One region of the Paenibacillus sp. JNUCC32 genome, then DNA from elsewhere that is predicted to be linked to it. Evidence: a T-box and tRNA genes for the amino acid it is inferred to sense, from the RefSeq annotation. Region 1 holds a T-box; the other regions hold tRNA genes.
What was found. A T-box is a leader RNA that pairs with one kind of tRNA and senses whether it is charged. The one in region 1 lies ahead of leuS (leucine--tRNA ligase), so its partner is inferred to be a tRNA-Leu.
Positions count from the first base shown of each region.

Region 2: it has a tRNA-Leu gene. The T-box ahead of leuS (leucine--tRNA ligase) is inferred to sense a tRNA for this amino acid. The anticodon was not compared.
Region 3: it has a tRNA-Leu gene. The T-box ahead of leuS (leucine--tRNA ligase) is inferred to sense a tRNA for this amino acid. The anticodon was not compared.

Region 1 is NZ_CP062260.1:3,717,398-3,724,151, reverse strand. It holds gene JNUCC32_RS16780 (Gfo/Idh/MocA family protein) at 1-899, shown strand, start outside; gene JNUCC32_RS16775 (Gfo/Idh/MocA family protein) at 924-1,997, shown strand; gene JNUCC32_RS16770 (AraC family transcriptional regulator) at 2,082-2,963, shown strand; T-box leader at 3,004-3,264, shown strand; gene leuS (leucine--tRNA ligase) at 3,354-5,795, shown strand; gene comER (late competence protein ComER) at 5,776-6,618, opposite strand.
Region 2 is NZ_CP062260.1:685,971-692,724, reverse strand. It holds gene JNUCC32_RS03115 (methyl-accepting chemotaxis protein) at 1-1,417, shown strand, start outside; gene JNUCC32_RS03110 (divergent polysaccharide deacetylase family protein) at 1,589-2,470, opposite strand; tRNA gene JNUCC32_RS03105 (tRNA-Leu) at 2,797-2,880, opposite strand; gene JNUCC32_RS03100 (YhjD family protein) at 3,059-3,478, shown strand; gene JNUCC32_RS03095 (carboxymuconolactone decarboxylase family protein) at 3,560-3,889, opposite strand; gene JNUCC32_RS03090 (hypothetical protein) at 3,959-4,177, opposite strand; gene JNUCC32_RS03085 (hypothetical protein) at 4,296-4,625, opposite strand; gene JNUCC32_RS03080 (xanthine phosphoribosyltransferase) at 4,837-5,406, opposite strand; gene JNUCC32_RS03075 (YkvI family membrane protein) at 5,659-6,705, shown strand; gene JNUCC32_RS03070 (AAA family ATPase) at 6,754-6,754, opposite strand, start outside.
Region 3 is NZ_CP062260.1:6,887,561-6,894,314, forward strand. It holds gene JNUCC32_RS30755 (alpha/beta hydrolase) at 1-844, shown strand, start outside; gene JNUCC32_RS30760 (PAS domain-containing protein) at 943-1,584, opposite strand; gene JNUCC32_RS30765 (helix-turn-helix domain-containing protein) at 1,762-2,127, shown strand; tRNA gene JNUCC32_RS30770 (tRNA-Leu) at 2,231-2,313, shown strand; gene JNUCC32_RS30775 (organic hydroperoxide resistance protein) at 2,500-2,919, shown strand; gene JNUCC32_RS30780 (zinc ribbon domain-containing protein) at 3,051-3,293, shown strand; gene JNUCC32_RS30785 (hypothetical protein) at 3,383-3,658, shown strand; gene JNUCC32_RS30790 (thiol-disulfide oxidoreductase DCC family protein) at 3,744-4,169, shown strand; gene JNUCC32_RS30795 (FixH family protein) at 4,181-4,657, opposite strand; gene JNUCC32_RS30800 (PepSY-associated TM helix domain-containing protein) at 4,698-6,110, opposite strand; gene JNUCC32_RS30805 (thermonuclease family protein) at 6,195-6,754, opposite strand, start outside.

The sequences.
Region 1 (6,754 bases):
GACTCCACGTCCTGATTGAGAAGCCGGCGGGCGTGTATACGAAGCAGGTGCGGGAAATGAACCGCGCGGCCGAAGCCAGCGGCAAAGTGTTCTCGATCATGTACAATCAGCGCTGCAATCCGCTGTATAAAAAGCTTAGAGAGCTCATCGCGGCCGGCGAGCTCGGCGAGGTGCGGCGAATGAATTGGATCGTCACGAATTGGTACCGCTCACAGAGTTATTACGATTCAGGCGGATGGCGCGCGACTTGGGCGGGAGAAGGCGGAGGCGTCCTGATTAACCAATCTCCGCACCAGCTGGATCTGTGGCAGTGGACAACCGGCATGATGCCGAAAAGAATCCGCGCATTTTGTTCGTTCGGCAAGTACCGGAACATTGAAGTGGAAGACGATGTGACGGCTTATGCGGAATACGAGAACGGCGCCACGGCCGTCTTCATTACGACAACGGGGGAAGCGCCGGGCACGAATCGGTATGAAGTGACGGGAGACCGCGGTAAAATCGTCATCGAGGACGGCAAGCTTACCTTCTGGCGTCTCCGGGTGCCTGAACCGGAGTTCAATCAGCAGTATACCGGGGGCTTCGGCGAACCGGAATGCTGGAAATGCGAGGTGCCGATTTCGGGGGACAATCCGCAGCATAACGGCATCATCCAGAACTTTGCGGACGCCATTTTGCACGGAACGCCATTGATTGCGCCGGGCGAAGAGGGAATCCACGGATTGACCCTGTCCAATGCCATGCATTTGTCCACCTGGACCGACAATTGGGTCGACCTGCCGTTGGACGAAGATCTGTATTACGAGATGCTGCAAGAACGGATAGCGAATTCGTCCACCCGGAAAACGGTCAAGGAGATCGGGCCGGTGGATATGAGCAAGACGTTTGGCGCTTATTAAATTACAATCGGGGAGGCTCTTGGTATGGACCGCAGCAATGGAATGCTCTATGCGCCGGTGGGCAAGGCCCAGCCGGTGTGCAAGCCCGGAGAATTTATTTTTGCAGCCATGTCGCTGGAGCATGGCCATATATACGGCATGTGCAACGGCTTGATTGAGGCCGGGGCGACGCTGAAGTGGGTGTATGACTCAGACCCCGCCAAGGTTGCTGCTTTTTGCAAGGCATACCCGGAGGTTGCCGTGGCTTCCTCCGAGGCCCAGGTGCTGGAAGATACCGAAGTTCATCTGGTGGCGGCTGCCGCCATTCCTTCGGAGAGATGCGAGCTTGGCCTGAAGGTCATGTCGCACGGCAAGGATTATTTCACGGATAAAACGCCGTTCACCACGCTGGAGCAGGTGAACGCTGCACGCGCGAAAGCCGCGGAGACGGGCAAGAAATACATGGTCTATTACAGTGAACGGCTGCATGTGGAGAGTGCCGTCCATGCCGGGAATCTGATTCAGGACGGGGCGATCGGGCGAGTGGTGCAAGTGATGGGAACCGGACCGCACCGTTTGAATGCGTCCTCCCGCCCGGACTGGTTTTTCCGTCATCAACAGTACGGGGGCATCCTGTGTGACATCGGCTCCCACCAGATCGAACAATTTTTGTTTTATGCGGGATGCCGCGATGCCAAGGTGCTCAGCAGCAAGGTGGGCAATTATGCGAATCCGGAATACCCCGAGCTGGAGGATTTCGGAGATGCAACGCTGGTGGGAGACAATGGAGCCACCAATTATTTCCGCGTCGATTGGCTGACGCCCGGAGGACTTGGCACTTGGGGAGATGGCAGAACCTTTATTCTGGGAACGGAAGGATACATCGAGCTTCGCAAATACATCGATATCGCAAGGCATCCGCAGGGGGATCATCTGTACTTGGTTAACGGTGAAGGAGAGTTTCATATGGAACTCCAGGGGAAAGTGGGCTATCCGTTTTTCGGGGAGCTTATCCTGGACTGCCTGGAACGCACGGAACATGCCATGTCCCAGGAGCATGCCTTCAAGGCCGGAGAATTGTGCGTGATTGCCCAAAATGAAGCCGTGCGTATTCCCTAAAATCATTTATAATAGAGAAAACCCCGTTACGTTGAGGGTTGGGGGTTAGACGACTCCAAAATCGCTAAAGGGGCGATTCTCTAAATGACCTCATCTGTCGATATGATGCCAGGCTTTGACCGCATGCAGCTTCAAGCGCCGTTCGATCTGACCTACTACAATGAACAGCCGCTGTCGGGAGGGCGGTTTCACTCGCATGCTTTTTATGAAATTTATTATTTCCATGAGGGACGCTGCACGTATTTGATCGGCGATTCCGTGTTCACCCTGAAACCGGGGGATCTGCTCCTGATGAACGGGCTTACGCTGCACTGTCCGAACGTTGAACCCGATTCCAGATATGTCAGGAGCATTTTGCATTTTGATCCGGCCTGGGTCTGCAGGGGGCTTTCGGAGACGGCCAAATCGATATTGCTGGACCCCTTCGAAACGCTGCGGAATCATCGCATGACGCTGACGGGGGAGAACCGGGAAGAATTCGAAGGGATGCTGGCCGATATACACCGCCTGTCGTCCTCCACGGCCGGCTTTCGCCAGGAGCGGATGACCCTTCGAATCCAGGAGATGATGTACGTCATCGCCGATTGGTGCCAGGCCGCCGTGCAGGATCACGACTCGATCTCGGAGAAGGAGCGGCATGTCCAGCATGTCGTCTCGTTTGTCGAGGAAAATTATATGCTGGATTTGACGCTGGAGGGAATCGCCCGCGACATGCATATCACGAAACACTACTTATCCTCCTTATTCAAGGAAGTGACCGGAACGACGGTGTTCAAATATGTGTATCACCGGCGGATCAACCAGGCCAAAATCATGCTTAGGCTCCACCCCCATCTGAGCATAACGGAGATCAGCCAGGCGTCCGGTTTCAAGCATTTGGCCCATTTCAGCCGGATGTTCAAGGCCATGGTCGGGACCACGCCGGAACATTACCGCAGAAGCGGAGAAGAGCTTTCGTTGACTTGACCGCGCTTTTTGGGTATAATAGCCACATTAAAACGGTAATATGAACGCGATGATGAGGATCAATCGTTCCAATTTCGATCATGCAGAGAGCCGGTGTCTGGTGAAAACCGGTTGACGATAGGGATGAACTCGCCTCGGAGCAATGGTGTTAACCCGGCCGTCGGAGGGCTGTATTCCGGCAGAATCGGCCGATGAAGCATCGTCGTCTTATCCGCGATAAGGATGCAAAGGGAGCGAAAGGCAAAGCATGCCTTTGGCTAACTAGGGTGGTACCACGGGAATCAAACCTCTCGTCCCTAGCGATCAACGCTATGGATGATGAGGTTTTTTTGTTTTTTTGGGCAATGGCGCAGGCCTTGCCTCTCGACTGTGAAGGAGGAGCAATGAAGTATGACGGACAATCAACCAACCGGCCACGGCTACCAGCCGCAGGCCATCGAACCGAAGTGGCAGCAATACTGGGATGAGAACAAAACCTTTAAAACGGAAGATTCCTCGTCCAAACCGAAATTTTACGCGCTGGATATGTTTCCGTACCCATCGGGCGCAGGCCTGCACGTAGGTCACCCGGAGGGATACACGGCAACGGACATCGTGTCCCGCTACAAGCGGATGCGCGGATACAACGTGCTTCATCCGATGGGATGGGACGCCTTCGGCCTGCCGGCAGAGCAGTATGCGATGGACACGGGCAAACATCCTCGGGAGTTCACCGTGCAGAATATCGATACGTTCCGCCGCCAGATCAAATCCCTCGGGTTCTCGTATGACTGGGACCGCGAGATCAGCACCACCGATCCGGAATATTACAAATGGACGCAGTGGATCTTTATCCAGCTCTACAAACGCGGCTTGGCCTATGTGGCCGAGGTTCCGGTGAACTGGTGCGAAGCGCTCGGCACCGTGCTGGCGAACGAGGAGGTCATCGACGGCAGGAGCGAACGCGGAGGCCATCCGGTCGTACGCAAGCCGATGCGCCAATGGATCCTGCGCATTACCGAATATGCGGATCGCCTGCTGGAGGATCTGGACGAGCTGGACTGGAGCGAAAGCTTGAAGGATATGCAGCGCAACTGGATCGGCAAATCCACGGGCGCCGAGGTCCGTTTTGACATCGAAGGGTATGATGGTCATCTGGAGGTGTTCACCACTCGTCCGGATACGCTGTTCGGGGCAAGCTACTGCGTCCTGGCACCGGAGCATGACCTCGTGGACAAAATTGCGACAGCCGATCAGCGCGAAGCGGTGAAGGCTTATCAGGATCAGGCAGCACGTAAAAGCGACCTGGAGCGGACGGATCTGGCCAAGGATAAAACCGGCGTATTCACGGGCGCGTATGCCGTCAATCCGGTAAACGGCGCCAAGGTACCGATCTGGATCGCGGATTACGTGCTTGCCGGCTACGGCACCGGTGCCATTATGGCGGTTCCGGGACATGACAGCCGGGACTGGGAGTTTGCGAAGCAATTCGGTCTTCCGATCATTGAAGTCGTTCAAGGCGGAAACGTCGAGGAGGAAGCATATACCGGCACCGGCGCGCACGTGAATTCCGGCTTCCTGAACGGGCTGGATAATGAAGAGGCTATCCAGGCGATGAATGAATGGCTGGAGAAAGAGGGCAAGGGCAAGAAGAAGGTAACCTACCGTCTGCGCGACTGGCTGTTCAGCCGTCAACGCTATTGGGGCGAGCCGATTCCGATTCTGCATCTGGAAGACGGAACGATGAAGACCGTGCCGGAAGATCAGCTTCCATTGCTTCTGCCGGATGTAGACCAGATTAAACCGTCCGGAACCGGCGAATCGCCGCTGGCCAACGTGACGGAGTGGGTGGAGACGGTTGATCCCGAAACGGGCATGAAAGCCCGCCGCGAAACCAATACGATGCCGCAATGGGCCGGCAGCTGCTGGTACTACCTGCGTTACATCGATCCGGATAACCATAACGAACTGTGCTCCAAGGAGAAACAGAAGGAATGGCTGCCGGTTGACCTGTACATCGGCGGCGTGGAGCATGCTGTGCTGCACTTGCTGTATGCGCGCTTCTGGCACAAAGTATTGTATGACCTGGGCGTCGTCGATACGAAGGAGCCTTTCCAGAAGCTGGTCAATCAGGGCATGATCCTGGGGAACAACAATGAGAAAATGAGTAAATCCCGCGGCAACGTCATCAATCCGGACGATATCGTGAACGAGTATGGCGCTGACACGCTGCGCGTATACGAAATGTTCATGGGGCCGCTGGAAGCGACGAAGCCATGGAACACCAACGGCGTTGAAGGAACGCACCGCTTCCTTTCCCGCGTATGGCGTCTGTTCATCGGAGACGACGGTCAATTGAATCCTAAAATCGTGGATGGCGAGGGTACGGACGAATTCAAACGCACGCTGCACAAAACGATTAAGAAAGTGACCGACGACTTTGAGCATCTGCGCTTTAACACAGCGATCAGCCAGTTGATGATATTCATCAACGAGGGGTACAAGAGCGAAGTGCTTCCTCGCAAGGCGATGGAGAACTTCGTCCAACTGCTTTCCCCGCTTGCCCCTCACCTGGCTGAAGAGCTGTGGAGCCGTTTAGGCTACACGGAGAGCGTAACTTACGTGCCATGGCCTGAGTTTGACGAGGCTTGGACCGTAGAGGCAGAAGTCGAGATCGTGGTGCAAGTCAACGGCAAAATCGTGGAACGCGCCAAAATCGCGAAAGACATGGACCAAGAAGCCATGCAACAACATAGCCTCTCCCTTCCAAATGTCAAGCAGGCGCTGGAAGGCAAGAGTATTCGCAAAATCATTGCCGTACCGGGTAAACTGGTCAATATCGTGGCCGGTTAATCGTAAAACCGAAGGCAGCATCCAGTTTGGCCAAATCCTCCTCATACTTGTCGTGTGTGGTTTGGATCAATTGGTAGAACAACCCGTTCAGGTTCGATTCCAGCAGTGCCAGAGCCTGGGCCGTGATGCCTCCGGGAACCGCCACCCGCTTTTGCAGCTCTTCGGGGGAGAAGCCCTCCTCCGTTAGCAGCTTGCCGGTGCCAAGCAGCATTTCGCCGGCTAGTGCATTGAGGGACCTGCGGTCGATTCCGGTCATTTCAACGGCAGCGTCGATCCATTTTTCCATGAATAAACTTAAAAAAGCAGGCCCGCAGCTGGAGAAATCGGAAGTGATTCGCGTGTGCGATTCCAGTATCTTGAGCGGCCTGCTGATATAAGACAGGAGGCTTTCTATAAGCTGCCTGTCTTCTTCTTTTATTCGGGAACCATACACGCATAACGATGCTCCGCCTCCGGTGATGTTAGTGATGCTCGGTATGATTTTCGCTACCTTGCAGGGCAGCGATGATTCCAGATGGATCAGTTGGACCGGACTTGTGATGGATATGGCGATTTGCCGGGTTTCGAGCCGATCCTTGATTTCGCCGATGACCGCTTTGAATTCCAACGGCTTGATACATAAAAATAGCAGGTCGCTTTGAGAAGCCGTCTCCGTGTTACTGCTGCATACCGTCAGACCGGGATGACGTTTTGCCAACTGCAGCGGCTTTTCTGGGCTTCGGTTGCTGACCCGAATCTGCTCAGGCAGGAGTGCGCCCGATTGAATGAAGGCATCGATCAACAGACTACCCATGCTGCCCGTACCGATAAAACCGACCTTCATGTGTATGTTCCCTCCTTTCGCGCTTTACGGCAGAAATGTACCGTCCTTACGTCTAATGTATGCGGGGAAGATGCCGATTCATGACGGTTTTTCATGCGATTCCGGTGGGGAAGCCGAAGATTATTCCAGAGTTTGT
Region 2 (6,754 bases), 3.0 Mb from region 1:
CCCGGCAACGGGTCAGCTTCATCCAGGCGTAGCCAACACCATCGCGAACGGAAGCAATCTGTTCGTGGACTTCCCCGGTTATTCCGATTACCGCCACATTCCGGTGATCGGAAAAGGTGTGACGTTCCGCCTGCCCCATTGTCCGGATGTTTGGGGGATGATGTGCGAAGGGGATCTCGAAGAGGTTTACCGTATTCGCGGCATTCGCTTCAGACATGCTAAGCTCCATGGCTTGTCTACCCTTATCTCGAGCCTCCTGACGGCTGTCATTGTTTTTATTACGGCTGTTTATTTATCTCCGGCATTCGCAGCCATGGCGGGAGGGTTAGCCTGTTTGGTCACCGGCCTTCTCACCTCTTCCCTGGTCGGCCATAAAGAAATTGGACGAATCGCGGATCGTCTACGCAGCCTCAACCGCTTCATCCGCTTGAATGCCGAGGGCAGCGGAGATCTGACGCAGCGGCTGGACCCCCGCCATTTCGATCAGGATGAAACGCGCGAATTAGCCAAATGGATCAACAATATGATCGATTCGCTGGAAAGCATCATGATGCAGGTGAAGTTGACGGCAGGCGATGTTTCCTCCAGCCAACAGGTAATGAACGACACCACCGCCGTCACCGTTACTTCCGCACGGCGTGTCAGCAGCAACATTAGCGAGATGATCCGCAGCATGCGCAGCCAGCTGCAGGATATCGATGCCGTGAAGGACAGCGCGGAACGGATGCGGGAGACGCTCCGCCAGCTGGAACGGCAAGCAAATGAGCAGATTGATGTGGCCAAGAATGAAGTCGTCCGGATCGGAGACAAGATGTCTCATATTTCTGCGAAAGTCGAGGAAACCAATCAGACCATCCGCACGTTCATGGGAACCGTTCAGGAAGTTACAGGCGTACTGCACGCGATCGAACAAATATCCTCCCAAACCCATTTGCTGGCCCTGAATGCTTCCATTGAAGCGGCACGGGTCGGAGAACACGGACAAGGTTTTGCCGTCGTTGCAACCGAAATCCGCAAGCTGTCCGAACTGACCAGACAGTCCACGGAAGAGGTCCACCGGATTATCGGTCATATCTATCAGGACGCCCAGCACGCCGTGCTCTCGATGAAGGAAGGGACCCGGGTCGTGGAAGAAGGAAACCTGCTGGTTTCCGCGGCTTCCGAGCTGCTTGCCGCCGCAGCCGAAGACGATCTCCGCAAGCACCAGGCCGTAGATGAAGTGGTTCAGCTGATGGAGAAAATCGCTTCGGTCAGCAAGGATAACCGAAAGATTTCCAAGGATGTGGAGAGCAAAGTGCAGGAGCTGTCGCAGGAAATCGAAAGCGTAAGGTACACCTCAGGCAATGTCGAAGCCATAGCGAAATCGATGCAGCAGCTGGTAGGTCAATTCAAACTCACCGATGCCCGCATCCGATAATATAGCGCAACATATAAACAGCCTTCCAAGCATGAAACTCTGAATCACCGGGACTCTTGCGCGGAAGGCCGTTCGTTTTATATTCATACCCGGTCTCGGCTGATCTTAACGTTTGGACCTTCCACCGGTCTCGTCACTCGATTCCGGACCTGTTCTGTGCTCAAGGAAGATCTAATACGAGCGCAGCGGATCAGGCCGCCAGCTTGAGTGCTCCCTGACGAGATCGCTGATCCCGACGAACTCCACCTTTTTTTGCAGTTCCGGGATCGTGCCTTTCAGCGCCTCTGCCGTCCGGATTCCATATACGCCAACATGGCCGATTGCAATGCAGGAAGTTCTCTCTTCCGCATGCTGCGCCGCGGTCTGCAGCTGCTTGCTCACATGCTGAACGGTATGAACGTCATCCAGGAAGATATCGTTGGCGATGGAAGGCATTCCCTTCTTCGCTGCCAGTTTGCCGACTACGCTGTAGTAATTCGTTTTGCTGTCGATGAAAAACAGCCCTCTCTCCCTACAAACGTCGAGCACGATGGACATGACCCGTTCATCCCCGGTAACCTTGGAGCCCATGTGATTATTAATCCCAACGGCATAAGGAACCGAATCGATTGCCTCCTCCATGCGTTTACGAATTTCCTCATCGGTGAGCGAACTTAAGATAGCACCCGGTCCAAGCCAGGAAGACCGGCCCTGCTTAGGCTCCATGGGCATATGAATAATGACGTCATGCCCTTGCTGGTGCGCGGCCTCGGCATCTTTCTTGCTCGTCGGCAAAAACGGCATCACGGCCACCGTGATTTTGACAGGCAGATTGAGCATTTCCTCGGTCCCTTTCTGATCATTGCCAAAATCATCGATAATGACAGCCAGCTTATTCGGCTTCTTTTCCTGGCCGGATCTGCTGTGATCGGATTCTTCGTGCATTTTTCGAGTATCATGGTTGAAAGAATCAGGAGCATTGACCACCCCCGCCCCGTACCCGATCTGTGCTCCGTTCGAGATCCCCCATACCAAACACAGCAAGATAATCGATTTTCTATATCTTTTCCGCATTGTTACGCCCCTTTCCACTCATCATCATGATAGCCTTACCTAACCGTATTGTTTGAGAAAAGCTATTCAAATATGTAATTACAGGCATAAATGTTAATCAGTAATCCTCCGCTTCCGCAATCACCTGCAGCGCATTTCCGACGGACTGCAGAAGATTGCCGGCCACCGTAAGATCGTTGGCTCTCCTATTCGTTTCGTGCCGCAGAGGTCAGCGGTAATTTCGGCCTCTGCCGCATTGGCTATCGATTGCATCGAACAGTCCCATAGAATTCCAAAGCAAAAAAGCTCGTAAACTGCAAGAACAGTTTACGAGCTTTCTCATTAGATGCGGTCGAGAGGACTCGAACCTCCACGGGGGTAAGCCCACACGGACCTGAACCGTGCGCGTCTGCCAATTCCGCCACGACCGCATGTATGTTGTCCACCTTCGAGCCAAGCTCTTATCAGCGGCGACAAGATATATAATATCACGCTAAATAAATCGAGTCAACACTTTTTTTGAACTTGATTAAAAACCTTGTTTTCGGTTAAAATAAGAACATAAGTTCTCATTCAATATCCATTTTCTATATAAAGGCGGTGATGTTGATGGCCATTCAGGCTGTTACAACGGAAGAACGGGCGTTGATCAAGAGTTACCTGCTGCTGATGTTCATTCATAAAGTGTTTGAACGGGATTGCCGGATCATTCAGGAGAGCGGGGTATTCAAAACCCCTCAATTGTACGTAGAGGTTGTAGGAAACGGCGCCAAACGTGCTGCAGTGCTTCTTCGCGAGGTGAAGCAGGAATTCACCAAGCGGGCGATCAAGGTATATGACATCGGGCAAAGCAAGGACGGGATTCAGGCACGATATGCTTGCCGGGGGTACATTGGGTCGATGAACATTCTATGGCCATCCTTCCGTGAGGAGATGATGGATCGCATGCGAGCGTATCTCGGACTGGTTCCGCCTGAGAGCGATTCCTCCGAGCAAGCCCATCCTCCTGCCGCTGCTTTCGCGCGCTAACATCGCCGTTCCTTAAACGAAAGAATAACCGCCTCCCCGGCTGTACAAGCGCTGTGGGGGGCGGTTATTTTCTATCACAGATCAATGAAGGTTATGCTGCACGCGGGTCAGTCCCTGCGAGAGAGCATGTCCCGCGCTGGCGGCAGACGCCACGGCTACGGCCTCCATGATCTGAGCATCCGAGGCTCCCTTGGCACGGGCTTCCTCCATATGGTAGAAGGTACACAGCTCATTGTTGGCAAACAATCCGATCCCAAGCGCGATCAGCTGCTTCGTTCTCGCATCCAGCTCGCCATCCTGAAAGCAAACGCCGGTGAACTGATGATACGCTTCTGCCATGTCCGGCATGCTCTGCTTCAAATTCTGAATTTCATTCTTGTATGCCGAGACCTTGTCATTGGACATTTCCATAACCAAAAGCACCTCTTCCCGAAAAAATAGTTCCGAGGTTAAGTTGTCCGACGAATTCGAGATCTATGCTTATTCTTCGACCGGGCTGACTCTTGGCTCTTTTTTGAGCTGGTAGCTGTAGCGCCGATCCAGTTTAACGACCCGCCGGTTTCTGCGGCGGATGATAACCTGCTCCGGGTCCCAGGCTACGACGAACCCTATAATATCATTGGTCTCCAGCCCATCCCGCACAACCCGGACCAGTTCGCCGGAGATCCGCAGCTCATCGAGTCTTTCATCGCTGATCATCGCCATGCCTCCTTCATCACTTACTGTGCAAAAAAAGACCTAAATGAAATCATTTAGGTCTTTTGAATGCGTTGCGATATCGACAAACATCCCGATTAAGAGATGTTCTATATACCCATTAACGCTGAGCCGGCTCGATGCTGTCATTCTTCTCGTACCAATAATCCAGCACGGTGGAAGACATGACGCGCTTCTCGATATATTCGACCTGCTGAGGCGTAAACTGTTCCTTCCATTCGAAGGAAACCTCCTCGCACAATCCGGCAATCGTCAGCAGTTCTGACCAGGCAACATAGCGTTTGTACCAGAAGAACTGAGGATGTTCAATCATATAGGGATATAGATCATCAAACTCCGTATGTTTACAATCCAAAGCACGTTCAAAATGTACCTTCGCTTCATTCAGCTTCTCAATCAAAAACGGCTCGGTTACAGGTTGTTTCCCCATGTTGCTGCCTCCTCTCTCTTGCCTACCTCTTTATTATAAGCGAAAATCACGGAGGCGAAAAGATTTAGTTGAGATTTTAGGCGGAAATCCCATTATCATTCACTTCAAATTACCATTTTTTCTCTTCGTTTAGACTAGGGTACAACCGTTCATGACCTAAGACCCGGCCCGTGACAATCGGTCCAAGACAAGCCTAAGGAGACCTTAAGTTTTAGCTGAACGAAATCTTCCCACCCTCAAGCGACGATATGGTGACAAGCGATTCCACGTGAACATGCTGTTCGCGCAGCGTTCTCGCCCCGGCTTGGAAACTCTTTTCGATCACAACGCCAAGCCCGATTAATTCCGCCCCGGCCCGATCAATGATTTTGATCAGCCCTCTCGCGGCGTCTCCGTTTGCAATAATGTCATCGATGAAGAGCACTTTATCGCCCTCGCCGATAAACTGGCGCGACACCATGATATCCGTGACAATGCCTTTGGTGAAAGACGGCACCCGCTCGCACAAGGCGTCTGGATCGGCGAGCAGCGTTTTTTTGCGCCGGGCGAATACCATGGGGACTCCCAATTCAAGCGCTGCGGCAAAGGCAACCGATATGCCGGAGGATTCCAGCGTAACGACCTTGGTCACGCCGCTCTCTTTAAATCTCGCCGCAAATTCCCGGCCCATGTCCATAATCAATGCCGGATCAACCTGATGCGTCAGCAGGGCATCCAGCTTCAGCACCTGATCCGACAACACGACGCCTTCTTTAACAATCCGCTCCTTTAACCAATCCATCCCAAAGACCTCCCATGATTCCTTTGTCGTAAAAGTAACATATTCCTCCCTGTACGGCAAGTACAAACGGATGCTCCGTCATTTAACTTGCTAGTTCCCGTCATAATTCCTGACATAGCTTTCCGCTTGCTTGGCGCTATGCGTCCAAATCCCCTCCAGTCGAAGGCCTTGGACAGGTAGAAGTCATGTCCCGGCTCAGCCAAGCATACCTTGTACTATGCAGACGATTAACTTTCAAGGGGGACGCGAGGCTTGCGTAATTTTATACGTGTTTTACAGATCGCCTTTACATATATCGGAACCGTCGTTGGCGCTGGCTTTGCTACCGGCCGAGAAATCCTTCAATTCTTTACCCAGTACGGCCACTGGGCTACACTGACCATTGTGCTTACGACGGGATTATTCATCTGGCTCGGCACGAAAATCATGACGATATCGAGGCGGATCGGAGCCAAATCCTTTGAGGATTTGAACAAATTCCTGTTTGGCGAGAAAGCCGGCGTCTGGATCAGCCTCTTCATGTTTGTCATTCTGCTCGGGGTGAACAGCATCATGCTTGCCGGTGCCGGTTCCGTGTTTGTGGAGCATCTGAATTTGAGTTATCAAACCGGATTGTTTGTCACGATGATCGGGACTTATTTTATTCTCAGAAAAGGCATCCAGTCCATCATGACGATGAACAGTCTCGTCGTACCCATGATGCTGACCTTATCGGTCGCGGTGATCTCTCAAACGCTTCAGTCCCCGGGCGCTACCCGTTTTTTAACCTTGACCACCGACCACAGCCTGCCTTCGGTTTGGCTTGCGCCGCTGCTCTACACCGCCTTTAACCTGGTGATGGCGATGCCGGTGCTGGTCCCGCTCGGCAGCCAGACCGAAAGCGTGCGAACCGTAACCTGGGGAGGCATCATTGGAGGGACGGGCGTAGGGTTTATGCTGATGGCGGCGCATTTTGCGATGTCCGCCCATATGCCCGGCATTAGCCAATACGAGATTCCGATGGGCAGCATCGCCAACCAGCTGGGCTGGTTTGTACAGATCATCTATCTCATCCTCATCTTCCTAGAAATTTTCAGCACCTTCGTTGCCAATATTTACGGCATCACCCTGCAGGTTCAGCAGCGAACCTCGCTCTCCCCGAGAGTGATCACCCTTAGCATCATGGTGTTCTGTTATTTCTTCAGCCAGTTCGGCTTCAGCTCCCTGCTTTCTCTGCTCTATCCGATGTTCGGGGGATTGTGCCTGCTCTGGGTGCTCCGGCTGACTTTATTCGGAACACCTGAAATCAGGGGTAAATAAAAGGGCTCTCCCAAAGGTGCGTAACGCCTGCCTTTGGGGAGCCCAATCT
Region 3 (6,754 bases), 3.2 Mb from region 1:
CCAAGATAACCAAGATAACCAAGATAACCAAGATAACCAAGATAACCAAGTAAAGGCCACTTTGTTTTCCGTACCGGGAACGCTGACCTGGTCCATGCAGTCCGACGTGACGGGCCGCGAATACCGCATTTTCATCGCCGAGCCGATGGGACCGCCTCCTGAGGGAGGTTATCCCGTGTTATATTCGCTGGATGCCAATGCCACCTTCGGCACGCTGGCCGAAGCCATCCGCCTGCAATCCCGTACGCCTCGGGGCATTCCCTCTGCGCTCATTGTCGGCATCGGCTTTGACAGCGACAGCCCCATCGTAAGCAGCGAACGCTTCTATAACTTTACGGAATATGCCGATCCCGCTGAACTGCCAGTCCGGCCAAACGGCATGGATTGGCCGGAGACGGGCGGCGTGGAGGCGTTCCTTACCTTCATCGAGCAGCAGCTGAAGCCGGCCGTGGAGCGGCGGTATGCCGTGAACCGATCGAAGCAGGCGCTGTTCGGACACTCGCTCGGTGGATTTTTCACCTTGTATACCTTATTCACCAGACCGGATGCCTTTTCGCGGTATATTGCGGCATGTCCCTCGGTGTGGTGGAAGAACTACGCGCTGTACCAGCGATGGGAAGAGGGGAAGAACCGCTTACGACAGAGCGGGGAGCGCAAGTCGCTCCGCCTGTACGTGGGGGCCGAGGAGAAGCCGTCCATGGTGAAGGATGCCAGGGAACTCTATGCCTTTCTCAGAGGGCATGAAGAGGTGCTGGAGACGACGTTCGACGAAATTGAGGGTGAAGGGCATGTTTCGGTACTGCCGACCCTCATAAGCCCCCTGCTTCGTTTTGTGAACGCGTAATCCACCAAAGAATGCCTCAAGCATAAATAAGCAGCTTCGAATCCAGTGATCATCGGGATATCGAAGCTGCTTATTCTGTGTTGTATGCAGACGGGTTGTTAATCGGGCAATTCCGGATCATCGAGAATGGAGGAATATTTCGGGTATAATCTGCGAATGCAATCCGGACAAATATCATGGGTAAACTCAATGGGGAGGCGGCTCTCCAAATAGCTCTCCACAGGCTCCCATTCATCCGCTTGTCGAACATATTTGCATACGGCACAGATAGGAATATGTCCTGGAAGAGGGAAGCTGTGAGCCAGCGCTTGTTCCAGCAGCAGTTCCTTGTGCTTGAACTTCGTAATATCCGTGAACGATATCATGGCTCCGTGAACACGGCCGTCCTTGTTCATCATCAGCGGCAGCACCTCGCACAGAACCCAGTTCTGCCGGTCATTCCATTCCACGGCATATTCAAAAGAATAATCAGGCAGCTTGCCCAGCATCACTTCCTTTACGGAGGGCAAATCCATCTCATGGGAAAATGGATCGAATACAGAACCAAAGTGCCTGAAAGTCATATCGAAAAAAGATGCTCCATGCCACCTAAAGTCAGGAGGGACACCGTATTTTTCGGCCATGGCAATGAGCGGATCGTTGATTTTGTCTATGATGCCATCCGGGGTAATGACCATCAGCCCCTTATTCAAGGAGTGCACCGCATTATTCCAGGATGTGGTCATGGTATCGTAGGGCAATTTACTCGCTCCTCGTACGGAATAGACTCATGAGTAAAAGATACGACGATCCATGAGTACTATGGTATAATTTAGGCAATATATCTAGATTATACACGTAATTAAGTCATTATGCAAGACAAAAATACGTACATAAGATATTTTTCTTTTAAAGAGAAATAGGAAGGCGGTTGTTTGATGCAGTCTATTTACCAACGAATCGAACATCTCATAGAAAGCCGGGGTATGACCAAGAAGGCGTTTTGTGAAACCCTCGGGATCAGCACAGGAAATTTTGGTGACTGGAAGAGGGGAAAAACAACGCCGAGCACGAATAAATTGATTGAGATTGCAGCATTTTTTTCCGTCAGCCTGGATTGGCTGATTATAGGAAGAGGCAGTCCGACCAACCGTGTCAAGGAAGCCCGCGGGGAATATGAAGTAGATCCGGAATCTTTGGATCCTGCCTTAATGTCCGGTCTGGCAGAGCATGAGAAGGAATTTATCCGCGAATACATCGAGTTTTCGGCCTATCGGAAGGACAAGCGCAGCGATAAGAGCTAACTGATGCAAAAGCCTGATCCTAAGGCCCAGATTTTGGCGCTTTACTTTTGAGCAAGAGGGCAGTATAATAGGGAATGTTCGCTGCAGAACATCCCTTATACATGCGGTAGTGGTGGAATGGCAGACACGCTATCTTGAGGGGGTAGTGGGTGTATACCCGTGGAGGTTCGAGTCCTCTCTACCGCATACTTCATAAAGAAGCTGTTTATCAAGTGGAATTCCCTTTGATAAGCGGCTTTTTTTGTTATGTTCTTCGCGTGCCGGGATAATGCTCATCTATGGTGAAATGCCTTATTTATCGTTTCAAATTGCCCTGAAAGTTTAAAGAGTACATGTAGAGACCATAATAGGGCATGAAGGAGATGAACGAGCATGAAACCATTATACACAGCAGATGTTAAAGTCGTCGGAGGGCGGGAAGGCTCCGTTGAATCTACCGATGGCGTTCTCAATCACAAATTAAGCATGCCGAAAGAGCTCGGAGGTCCGGGCGGAGCCGGAACCAATCCGGAGCAGCTGTTCGCGGCCGGTTATGGCGCCTGCTATGAAAGCGCCCTGGCCAACATCGCCCGCAAGGAGGGCGTCGAGCTGAAGGATGTCGTGATCCACTCCCAGGTGTCGATCGGAAAAGACGAAGGCGCTGACGGCTTTAAGCTGGCAGTGAAGCTGAAGATCGAAATGCCCGGCATCGAACGAAGCCAGGCGGAGGATCTCGCGAAGAAAGCGCACGCGTTTTGCCCGTATTCCAAAGCAACCCGGGGCAACATCGACGTGGAGTTAAGCGTAAGCTGACGATAGAGGATTCGGATGGCTCTCTAAAATGGGGGTCATCCTTTTTTGTCGGCTAAAGACGCTCGATATGAAACTTTTTACATGATACGCCGTACTTCAGTTAAAGCTATGCATTGAAAGGGGCGCTTGGAATGCGAATAGAACAAATGATAGAGGAACGGTTTGTATGCAGCAAATGCGGAGGGAACCACTGCCAGACGAAAGAGGTCTCGATGTCGGGGGCAGGCTTGAGCAAAATGTTTGATATTCAGCACAATCATTTCCTATTTGTTTCCTGCACGAACTGCGGATATGTGGAAGTCTTCAACCCGGATATATTGGAAGGTAAAAAGAGGGGGCAGCTGGGCTCGATCCTGGATGTGTTCTTCGGTTGACATCACCCCTAAAATTCTTTAATATGACTAAGTACCAGAAAGTACAAACCAGTCATAAGGAATTTAAATAAAATAAACGGGTGATGAACATGCCATACAGACCGCAGATTGCAAATGTGACCACAGCTGGAAGCAATGAAAAGGAAGGGCTTTACGAATTCATTATCCACACGGCTGACGGAACGGATATTCGCGTATTCTATAACCGCTTCCCGGAATGGAAACTGACTGCGCTTAGCCGACTTGGGAAAGTACCTTGCCCGGTTTGTCGTAAGGATTTCATATGCAAATGCATGGAGAAATTCTCGAACGAATTCGACCAGCAGATGAGAGACGGCGAGTGGCTGAACAAAGCTGCTGAGTAATAAACCAATAAGCGTACTTGATCAAGCGTAGGAGAGGGCTCCTGCGTTTTTTCTTTTTTTATGGCGTGAAGGGAGCGAAGAAAATATGAAGGATCGTGCAACCGAAAATCATGAGGAATATGCAATTGTGCTGATTGATGGCGTGTGCCATATGTGCCAGGGGCTGACCCAATTCATTATCAAGCGAGATCCCGCGGGTGCTTTCCGGTTCGCTTCGCTGCAATCCGAGATCGGTCAGGAGCTGTTGAGGCAGGGAGGGCTCGATGGAGATTCGCCGGAGACGATGGTGCTGATTGAACAGGGGAGATATTACACCAGATCGACGGGAGCTCTTCGGATTGCGCGGCGTCTTCGTTTTCCTTGGCCGCTGTCGTATGTCCTGATCCTGATACCCCCTTTCTTACGGAACCTGGTGTACCGCTGGGTGGCGAAGAACCGTTACCGGTGGTTCGGGCAATCCAGTGAGTGCATGGTGCCGACGCCGGACATTCGGCGCCGGTTTTTATCCTGATTCCGCTTGTTTTAATGATGATGCTCTGCCGTGCCTTCTTGGAATGTCGGAGTTCCCGCCTCCAGGTAGGCAAGCTCGGCCTCGGACAGTTTGCCGACGGCGAACGGTTTCTGGGGAATGATGATGGAGCCGTTGTTGCCGCTGTGCAGCTTGATGAAATACAGCCCCTCTTTTACGAAGGTTTTGGTCACCGTATACACGCCATCGCCCACCTCGACCGCATCCGTCATGGGATCCCGCAGGGAACCGTTATGGCTCCACAGCTCGTAGTGGACAAAATCCGCACCGGGCACTCTTTTGCCGTCTTGGGTAAGGATAATCTCGATGGTCTCCGGCTGTTGGACGGATAATACATCCGGAATGTTCACCTCGGCCATCAGCGGAATTTCTTTTACATACCGGTCGGCTGCCTCGGGACTGGCCGAACAAGCGCTCAGCAGCAGAACCGATAGCAGTACGGTTATAATAATACGGCCTTTTACGATCATGAAACCGCCACCCCTTATTTTTGATTAAGTCCTAAGCGAATCAGGCGTTCAGGAAAGCCTTGATCGCCAGTATCTTCCGCACGATGACAGAATCGATGATCCACACGATGATGAGAGACAAGCCCACAAGCGGGAACAGAATCCCCAAAGAGATAAGCACCAGCAGGAACAGCCTCATGCTCTTGGCGCCCGTCTCGGGCGCTTTCGGAGCCCCCAGTCCGTGATCCGGTTTTCGTTTCCACCACAAGTACAAACCGCTTACCGCAATGAGAATGATGCCTAGGCATATCAGCAAACTGAAAATCTGGTTGACGATGCCGAATTGGGTTCCTTTGTGCAGCGTAATGCCCAGGGCAACGGCTTTGCCGACGAATCCGTAATGATCATAGCGATAATCCGCCAACACCGCGCCGCTGTACTGGTCGATATGCAGGGTGGCTTCGTCCTGCGCTTTCGGCGGATAGGCCGACAACGTATACACGCCGCCCGCTTGCTGCGGGATGCTGATGGTGTAACTCGGATGCATCCCCTCGCTTCGGGCTACGTACATGACGTCTTCAATCGGAAGCGGCATAAAGTCGGAGATGGTGGAGTTGGGAACCTCCAGATTTTCGGCCGCCCAAGGGACCTCTGCGACTTCCTTCGTCCGTACCACATGGGAGGACGGCGCACTGCCCGACCAGATGGAAGGAGGATAGCCGGCACCGGTATTGGTTGCCATGGTTTGGAAATTGCTGCCCCACAGGCCTGACCAGGGTAATCCGGTCATGACGAGAAACAGCATGCCAGCCGCGATCCAGAATGCGGGAACGGCGTGCAGGTCCCGGCGAAGAATCTGCTTGCCCTTGCCGAGCCTCGGATACAGGATCCCTGCGAGGCTTCTTTTCTTTTTGCTTTTGTTTTTATTTTTCGGGAACCATAAAAACAAACCGGTGATGATGAGCACGATCGCCCAGCAGGCGGCAAGCTCCACGATCCGGTCCCCGATCGTCCCGACCATCAGCTCGCCGTGGAACTCCTCGATTTTGTCCATGATCCGGTCTTTGTCTTTCAGCTCGCCCATCTTTTCTCCCGTATAGGGGTCCATGAAGACGGTCATGGATTCGCTGCCCGAGGTCAGACTGATTTCCGTGGAGCGGGAATCCGACTCGCCGGGGCGGTATTTCGTGATGGTAGCGTCAGGGTAGAGCTCTTTCACTTGTCCGACCAGCTTGCTGGGCGTTACCCGTTCGGATTGTGGGGTTACCGTGTAGAAGTCCCGATATAACGCTTGTTCAATCTGAGGCTTAAATAAGTAAACGGAGCCGGTTACAGCCAGGATGATCAGAAAAGGAGCGAACATGATGCCGGCATAGAAATGCCATCTCCAGACGGTTTTGTATAATGCGGCAGAGCTTGGATTTGCTGATTGATTTTCATTGGGTTTGGCTGCCGGCGTTTTCTTTTTCCCCATGGCTCGTGGCTCCTTTTCAAATACGGCTAAAATTTATATAAGATGAACAATGCGTTCATTTCATATATGCAAACAGGTTTATAGCTACTTCAGCGGGGCCCGGAAACCGGCTTGCTCGGCTTCTTCCTCGCTGCAGAACCACTGCTCCTGCTTCGTGCGCTCATAGTACGGGGATTCGGGCGTATGATAGATTTTCTCGCCCTTGGAGTTGATGTTGCCTTTAATGTCGCAGGCTTGCTTGGACGGTTGGGGTTTCTCGGTAGGCGCTTGGGTTGCTGTGGTGTCATGGTTGTTGCTCTTATTCGTATCGTCCTGTTCCTCGGGATGGAATCCGTCTTCCTGGGCGTAGTTCTCTACGCTCCATATGCCGAGCCCCTTGTCCCGGCTGATCCGCTGCAAATCATCGAATTTGTCCACATAGCGCGTGTTGGGCGGATAGATGTAGGCGACGCGGGCCAGTCCTTCTTCAAGCAGCGATTCCTGGACCATTTTCCCGTCGGCATACACGTAAGCGAGCAGCCTGGAATATTTATCCCGGTTCGGACCGATATCGAACTCCAATTCAAGCCGATCGGCTTGTTCCACGAGCTCCTTCGTAAAAGCCTTGGCCTCGGGCCCGAACGGCTGGACGCCCAGTTTCGGAT